2 regions of the Streptomyces sp. MI02-7b genome follow, and region 2 is predicted to be linked to the other one. Evidence: predicted binding sites of a transcription regulator. Region 2 holds the regulator's gene; the other holds the start of a gene.
What was found. Region 2 encodes HspR, which represses chaperone genes until heat shock. Its sites were predicted from a motif close to TTGAGNNNNNNNNNCTCAA; they were not measured.

Region 1 (3,401 bases), on a different contig from region 2:
ACCAGGCGGCCGGGCAGCGCACCGACGTAGGTGCGCCGGTGGCCGCGGATCTCCGCCTCGTCGCGGACGCCGCCGAGCGCGACGCGCACGAACTTCCGTCCCATGGCGCGGGCCACGGACTCGCCGAGCGAGGTCTTGCCGACACCGGGCGGGCCCACCAGGGCCAGCACCGCGCCGCCGCGGCGCCCGCCGACGACCCCGAGACCGCGGTCGGTGCGGCGCTTGCGCACGGCCAGGTACTCGGTGATGCGCTCCTTGACGTCCTCCAGCCCCGCGTGGTCGGCGTCCAGCACCGCCCGCGCGCCGGGGATGTCGTAGGCGTCCTGGGTCGTGGTGTTCCACGGCAGTTCCAGGACGGTGTCGAGCCAGGTGCGGATCCAGCTGCCCTCGGGGGACGCGTCGCTGGACCGCTCCAGCTTCTCGACCTCCTTCATGGCGGCCTCGCGCACCTTCTCGGGCAGGTCGGCGGCCTCGACGCGGGAACGGTAGTCGTCCGCCTCGTCCTCCGGGTCGCCGTTCAGCTCGGCCAGCTCCTTGCGGACGGCCTGCAGCTGCTGCCGCAGCAGGAACTCGCGCTGCTGCTTCTCCATGCCCTCCTGGACGTCCTTGCGGATGGTCTCCGCGACGTCCTGCTCGGCCAGGTGGTCGCGCAGCCACTGCGTGGCGAGCTTCAGCCGGGCGACGGGGTCGGTGGTCTCCAGCAGCTCGATGCGCTGCTTGGTGGTGAGGAATCCGGAGTATCCGGCGTTGTCGGCCAGCTGCGAGACGTCGTCGATCTGCTGGACGCGGTCCACGATCTGCCAGGCGCCGCGCTTGCGCAGCCAGCTGGTGGCCAGTGCCTTGTACTCCTTGACGAGCTCCGCGACGGTGCCGGGCGCCTCGGCGGGCACCGGCTCGGGGAGCTCGGTCCCCTCCACCCACAGGGCGGCGCCGGGTCCGGTCGTGCCGGCGCCGATGCGCACGCGGCTGACGCCGCGGATCACGGCCCCGGGATCGCCGTCCGACAGCCGTCCCACCTGCTCGACGGTGCCCAGCGTGCCCACTCCCGCGTAGTCGCCGTCCACACGGGGAACGAGCAGGACCCGCGGCTTGTTGCCGACACCGGGCAGACCGGACCGCTGTGCGGCCTGGGCCGCCTCGACCGCGGCACGCGCCTCGGCGTCGGTGAGGTCCACGGGCACGACCATGCCCGGCAGGACCACCGCGTCGTCGAGCGGCAGCACGGGCAGGGTGAGCGGCGCGAACGCCGACGAAGACGATTGAGCCATTATCTCTCCCTAGAGCAATCAAGTTGAGCTACGCAGACTCAATGCTTCTGATGCCCCCGGTGTTCCCCGGACCGTGTTCGCTCTGAGCGATCGACTGCCGACCAGCCCCTGACGCCGCTCATTACGCTGAGCCCATGCACGCGAACGAAGAGGGACGACCCGTCACACTCGACCGCCGCGAGGGACCGTACGGCGAGGTGGCCCTGCGCCGGCACGGCGAGCGGTTCGAGATCATCGCCAACGGCACCTTTCTGATGGACACCTCCGACGGCCGCTCCGAGCGGCTGCTCGTCGACGCGGCCCTGGCGGCCCTGCCGCCGGACCGGGCGGACCTGTCGGTGCTGATCGGGGGCCTGGGCGTCGGTTTCTCACTGGCCCACGCGGTACGGGAGCCGCGCTGGGGACGGATCGCGGTGGCCGAGCGCGAGCGCGCGGTCGTCGACTGGCACCGCGACGGGCACCTGGCGCCGTTCTCCGAGCACGCGCTGGACGACCCGCGGGTGGCGGTCCTGGAGAGCGACCTGGTGGCGTACCTGCGGGAGGCGGACGCGAGCTACGACGCCCTGTGCCTGGACATCGACAACGGCCCCGACTGGACGGTCACCGACGACAACCGCGGGCTGTACGGCCCCGAGGGCCTGGCGGCCTGCCGGGCACGGCTCACGCCCGGCGGCGTACTGGCGGTATGGTCGGCCCAGCCGTCCGCCGCGTTCGAGGACGCGCTGCGGGCTGCGCAGTTCACGCGGGTCCGGACGATCGAGACGCCCGTGAAACGGGGCGTTCCGGATGTCGTGCACCTGGCAACCACACCCGGATAGCCGCGGCACCGTCGTGCCCCGTACGCTGCTGCGCAACGCAAACGACCATGGGGGACCGCACATGGACACCACTCAGCCGACTCCGGGCGACGCCGCAGCGGTCGCGGCCACCCCCGGCGCACAGCGCCGGGTGCTGGTGGTCGAGGACGACGCGACGATCGCCGACGCCATCGCCGTACGCCTGCGGGCCGAGGGCTTCCAGGTCCGCACCGCAGGCGACGGGCCCGCCGCGGTGGACACCGCCGCCGCCTGGCAGCCCGACCTGCTGGTGCTGGACGTCATGCTGCCCGGCTACGACGGCCTGGAGGTCTGCCGCCGCGTGCAGGCCGCGCGGCCCGTGCCGGTGCTCATGCTCACCGCGCGCGACGACGAGACCGACATGCTGGTCGGCCTCGGCGTGGGCGCCGACGACTACATGACCAAGCCGTTCTCGCTGCGCGAGCTCGTCGCCCGGGTGCACGTCCTGCTGCGCCGCGTGGAGCGGGCCACGATCGCCGCCCGCGACCCGCGCGGCGCCAACATGCAGCTGGGCGATCTGGAGATCGACAACGCCCAGCGGCGGGTCCGGGTCCGCGGCGCGGACGTGCACCTGACGCCCACCGAGTTCGACCTGCTGGTGTGCCTGGCGCAGCAGCCGCGCGCCGTGCTCTCCCGCGAGCAGCTGCTCGCGGAGGTCTGGGACTGGGCGGACGCCTCGGGCACCCGGACCGTCGACAGCCACGTCAAGGCCCTGCGGCGCAAGATCGGCGCGGAGCGCATCCGTACCGTCCACGGCGTCGGCTACGCCCTGGAGACCCCCACGCCATGAGCCCCTTCAGCGCGCCACCCCCGCCGAGCCTGCGGGACCGTGTGTGGGCCGCGCTGCGGCCGTGGGACCCGTTCCGGTCCATCAAGGCGGCGCTGCAGTTCCTGGTGATCGCCTCCGTGGCGATCACCACCTTCCTCATCTATGTGGCGATGCACTCCGCGACCGAGATCAGGATCATCACGATCTTCTCGATCATCGCCTCGCTGCTCATCTCCCAGCTGGTCGCCCACGGGCTGACCGCGCCGCTGCGGGAGATGACCTCGGTGGCCATCGGGATGGCCCGCGGTGACTACGGCCGGCGGGTCACCGCCGCCCGCCGTGACGAGGTCGGCGAGCTGGCCGACGCCTTCAACCGCATGGCCGCGGACCTGGAGGCCGTCGACCGGCACCGCAAGGAACTGGTGGCGAATGTCTCACACGAGCTGCGCACGCCGATCGCGGCGCTGCGCGCGGTCCTGGAGAACGTCGTCGACGGCGTCTCCGAGGCCGACCCGGAGACGATGCGCA
Region 2 (3,401 bases):
CCCCCGGCCGGCAGAAGGACCTGGCCGAGGTGCGGGCCAATGTCTTCGCCTCGCATCTGCTGATGCCCGCCCGGGCGCTGACGGATGCCGCCGCGGCGGAGGGGGAGCTCACGGACACCGCCTTCGAGCGGCTGGTCGTCCGCTTCCGGGTGTCGCCGAGCGCGCTCGCCGCACGGCTGCACCAACTGGGCCTGATCGACGCCGTACGCCGCAAGCACCTGCGCGGCCTGACCACCGAGTCCTGCCACCTGCTGGCGGGCGCCGGTGACGAGTACCAGCGGCAGGCGGCGCGGGCCTCGGCGGAACGCTTTCCGCCGCGCCTGGCCTCGGAGTTGTACAAGGCCTACCGGGCGGGCGAGACGACGCTGCGCCCGCTGGCCGCGCTGCTGGACACCGACGTGGAGCGGCTGCACGACCTGCTGGCCCCCGAATCCGCACCCGGCAACGGCGCCGATCAACAGGACGCCGAAGAAGGGGACCTGGTCTTCCAGCCATGACCGCCTGGTGGTTCCCGGACAACACCGTCCTGTGCAACTTCGCCGCCGTGGACCGGATGCTGCTGCTGGAGAAGGTGCTGGACGGCCGCGGTCGCTGGACCCAGGCCGTCGCCTACGAGGCGGCCCGCTCCGCGCGGTTCCTCCCGCGCCTGGCGGGGCTGGCCGAGGCCGGCTGGCTGGGCGAGCCGGTGGAGATCACCGAGAGGGACGAGCTCCGGGAGGTCGACCGGCTGCGCCGCGCGGTCTTCGGCGGCCCGGCGAACGCGCCGACCCGGCATCTCGGGGAGGCCGAGACCTGCGTACTGATCACGCGGCGGCGGGAGTTCCGCGGCTCCGTCTGGATCACCGACGACCGCTCCGCCCGCAACTTCACGCGCCGGCGCGGGATCACCACGAAGGAGACCTTCGACCTGATGCGGGACGCGTGCGCCGAGGGGCTCGTGCCCGCGGCCGAGGGCCATCGGCTGCTGCACGCCATGATCGCCTCGGGCCGGCACCTGCACCATGTGTCGCAGGGGCCCGCCGACCTGCTGGCGTAGCGGGAACGGGCTACTCGGGCCGCTTGGCGGGCCGCCACACCACCAGCGCCGAGGTCTGCTGCACGTCCTGGTACGGCACCAGGTCCCGCCGGTAGGAGGCGTGGACGGCCGCTTCGCGCTGCTGCATGGCCGCCGCGGCGCCCTCGACGGCCGCGGCCAGTTCGGCCACCCGGGACTGCAGGGCCGCGACCTGGTTCTCCAGTTCGATGATGCGCTTGATGCCCGCGAGGTTGATGCCCTCGTCCTGCGACAGGCGCTGGACCTCGCGCAGCAGCTCGATGTCACGGGCCGAGTACCGGCGGCCTCGCCCGGCCGTGCGGTCGGGCGAGACCAGGCCGAGCCGGTCGTACTGCCGAAGGGTCTGAGGGTGCAGGCCGGAGAGCTGGGCCGCCACCGAGATGACGTAGACAGGGGACTCGTCCGTCAGCTCGTACGGGTTGCGACCCCGTCCGCCTCGCATGCCGCCCATGCTCATCGGTTCAGACTCCCTTCGCGGCCTTGAACAGCTCTGCCCGCGGATCGATGTCCGCGGTCGCCTCCCGGTACGCCTCCAGGGCGTCCAGCGCCTTGCCCTCGGTGGCCGCCGGAACGGCGACCTCGACGGTGACCAGCAGATCGCCGTGCGTACCGTCCTTGCGGACGGCACCCTTGCCACGCGCCCGCAGCGTACGCCCGTTGGGCGTGCCCGGGGGCAGCTTCAGGGTGACCGGGGGGCCGCCGAGCGTCGGGACCTTGATCTCGCCGCCGAGGGCCGCCTCCGTGAAGGAGACCGGCACCACGACGGTGAGGTTGTCGCCCTTGCGGCCGAAGACCGGGTGGGCGTCGACGTGCACGGTCACGTACAGGTCGCCGCCCGGGCCGCCGCGCTCGCCGGGCGCGCCCTTGCCGCGCAGCCGGATGCGCTGGCCGTCGGTGACGCCGGCCGGGATGCGCACCTGCATGGTGCGCGCCGAGCGGGCCCGACCGCTGCCGTTGCAGACCTCGCAGGGATCCTGCGCGATCAGGCCGCGGCCCTTGCAGTCCACGCAGGGGTCGGTGAGCGAGAAGCCGCCACCGCCACCGCGCGAGACCTGGCCGGTGCCGACGCAGGTCGGGCAGACCCGCGGCGTGCCGTTCTTGTCGCCGGTACCCGAACAGGCCTTGCAGGGGGCCTGGCTGGTCATCTTCAGCGGAACCGTGGCGCCGTCCACCGCCTCGGTGAACTTGAGCGTCACCTCGGTCTCGACGTCCTGGCCGCGCCGGGGCTGCGTACGGGTCGTCGTACCGCCCCGGTTGAACAGGCCGCCGAACACGTCCCCGAGGCCGCCGCCGAAGCCGCCGCCCTGGGCCGTGCCGGCACCGCCGGCGGTACCGCCGCCGAAGAGGTCGCCGAGGTCGAAGCCGAACCCGCCCGCGCCGGCCGGGCCGCCGCGGAAGCCGCCGTTGCCGAAGAGGGCGCGGCCCTCGTCGTACTCCTTGCGGCGCTTGGGGTCCGACAGCACGTCATTGGCCTCGGAGATCTCCTTGAAGCGCTCCTCGGCCTTGGCGTCGCCCTTGTTGGCGTCCGGGTGGAACTCGCGGGCGAGCTTCCGGTACGCCTTCTTGATCTCCGCCTCGGTGGCGTCCTTCGGGACGCCGAGGACCTTGTAGAGATCCTTCTCGAACAAATCCCTGCTGATGCTCATCCCCGGCGTCCCTCCTTCCGTGCCTTCGCGTGACTCACGTCAGCCCTGCTCCGGGCCACCGTTCTCCTCGTCCGCCGAGTCGGCGTTGCCCTGCGTGCCCTGCGTCCCCGGCTGGGGCTCGGCGACCGCCACCCGCGCGGGGCGGATGGTGCGCTCTCCGATGCGATACCCGGGCTGCAGGATCTGCACGCAGGTCGTCTGTGTGACGTCCGGCGAGTAGCTGTGCATCAGGGCCTCGTGCACCAGCGGGTCGAAGGGCTCGCCCTCCTTGCCGAACTGCTGGAGGCCCAGCTTGGCGGCCACCGTCTCCAGGGACTCGCCGACCGACTTGAAGCCGCCGACCAGTTCCTTGTGGTCCCGGGCCCGGCCGAGGTCGTCGAGCACCGGGAGCAGTTCGGTGAGCAGATTGGCGATCGCGACCTCGCGGACGGCGATACGGTCCCGCTCCACCCGGCGGCGGTAGTTCTGGTACTCCGCCTGGAGCCGCTGCAGGTCCGCCGTGCGCTCGCCGAGCGCCGTGCGCACCTGGTCCAGCTGCGCCTGCAGAGCGACCGTGGCGTTCGCGTCCCCGGCCGGGGCCGCCGGGGCCGCCTGCTCGGCGGACCCGGCGCCCGGCGCCGTGTCGCCCGCGGAGTCCGCGGACGACGCGGAACCGGCCTCGGCAGAGGGGACGTCAGGCTCCTGCTCGAAGCCCGGGGTCT

Region 1: lon (endopeptidase La) is a predicted target of HspR. The motif match lies at 1,292-1,310, and genes of this name have one in related genera.

The regions. Positions count from the first base shown of each region.
Region 1 is NZ_JARAWX010000006.1:407,801-411,201, forward strand. It holds gene lon (endopeptidase La) at 1-1,268, opposite strand, end outside; gene PV364_RS12985 (spermidine synthase) at 1,403-2,086, shown strand; gene PV364_RS12990 (response regulator transcription factor) at 2,148-2,894, shown strand; gene PV364_RS12995 (HAMP domain-containing sensor histidine kinase) at 2,891-3,401, shown strand, end outside.
Region 2 is NZ_JARAWX010000007.1:184,161-187,561, reverse strand. It holds gene PV364_RS13950 (ImmA/IrrE family metallo-endopeptidase) at 1-497, shown strand, start outside; gene PV364_RS13945 (hypothetical protein) at 494-1,036, shown strand; gene PV364_RS13940 (heat shock protein transcriptional repressor HspR) at 1,047-1,496, opposite strand; gene dnaJ (molecular chaperone DnaJ) at 1,516-2,700, opposite strand; gene grpE (nucleotide exchange factor GrpE) at 2,740-3,401, opposite strand, start outside.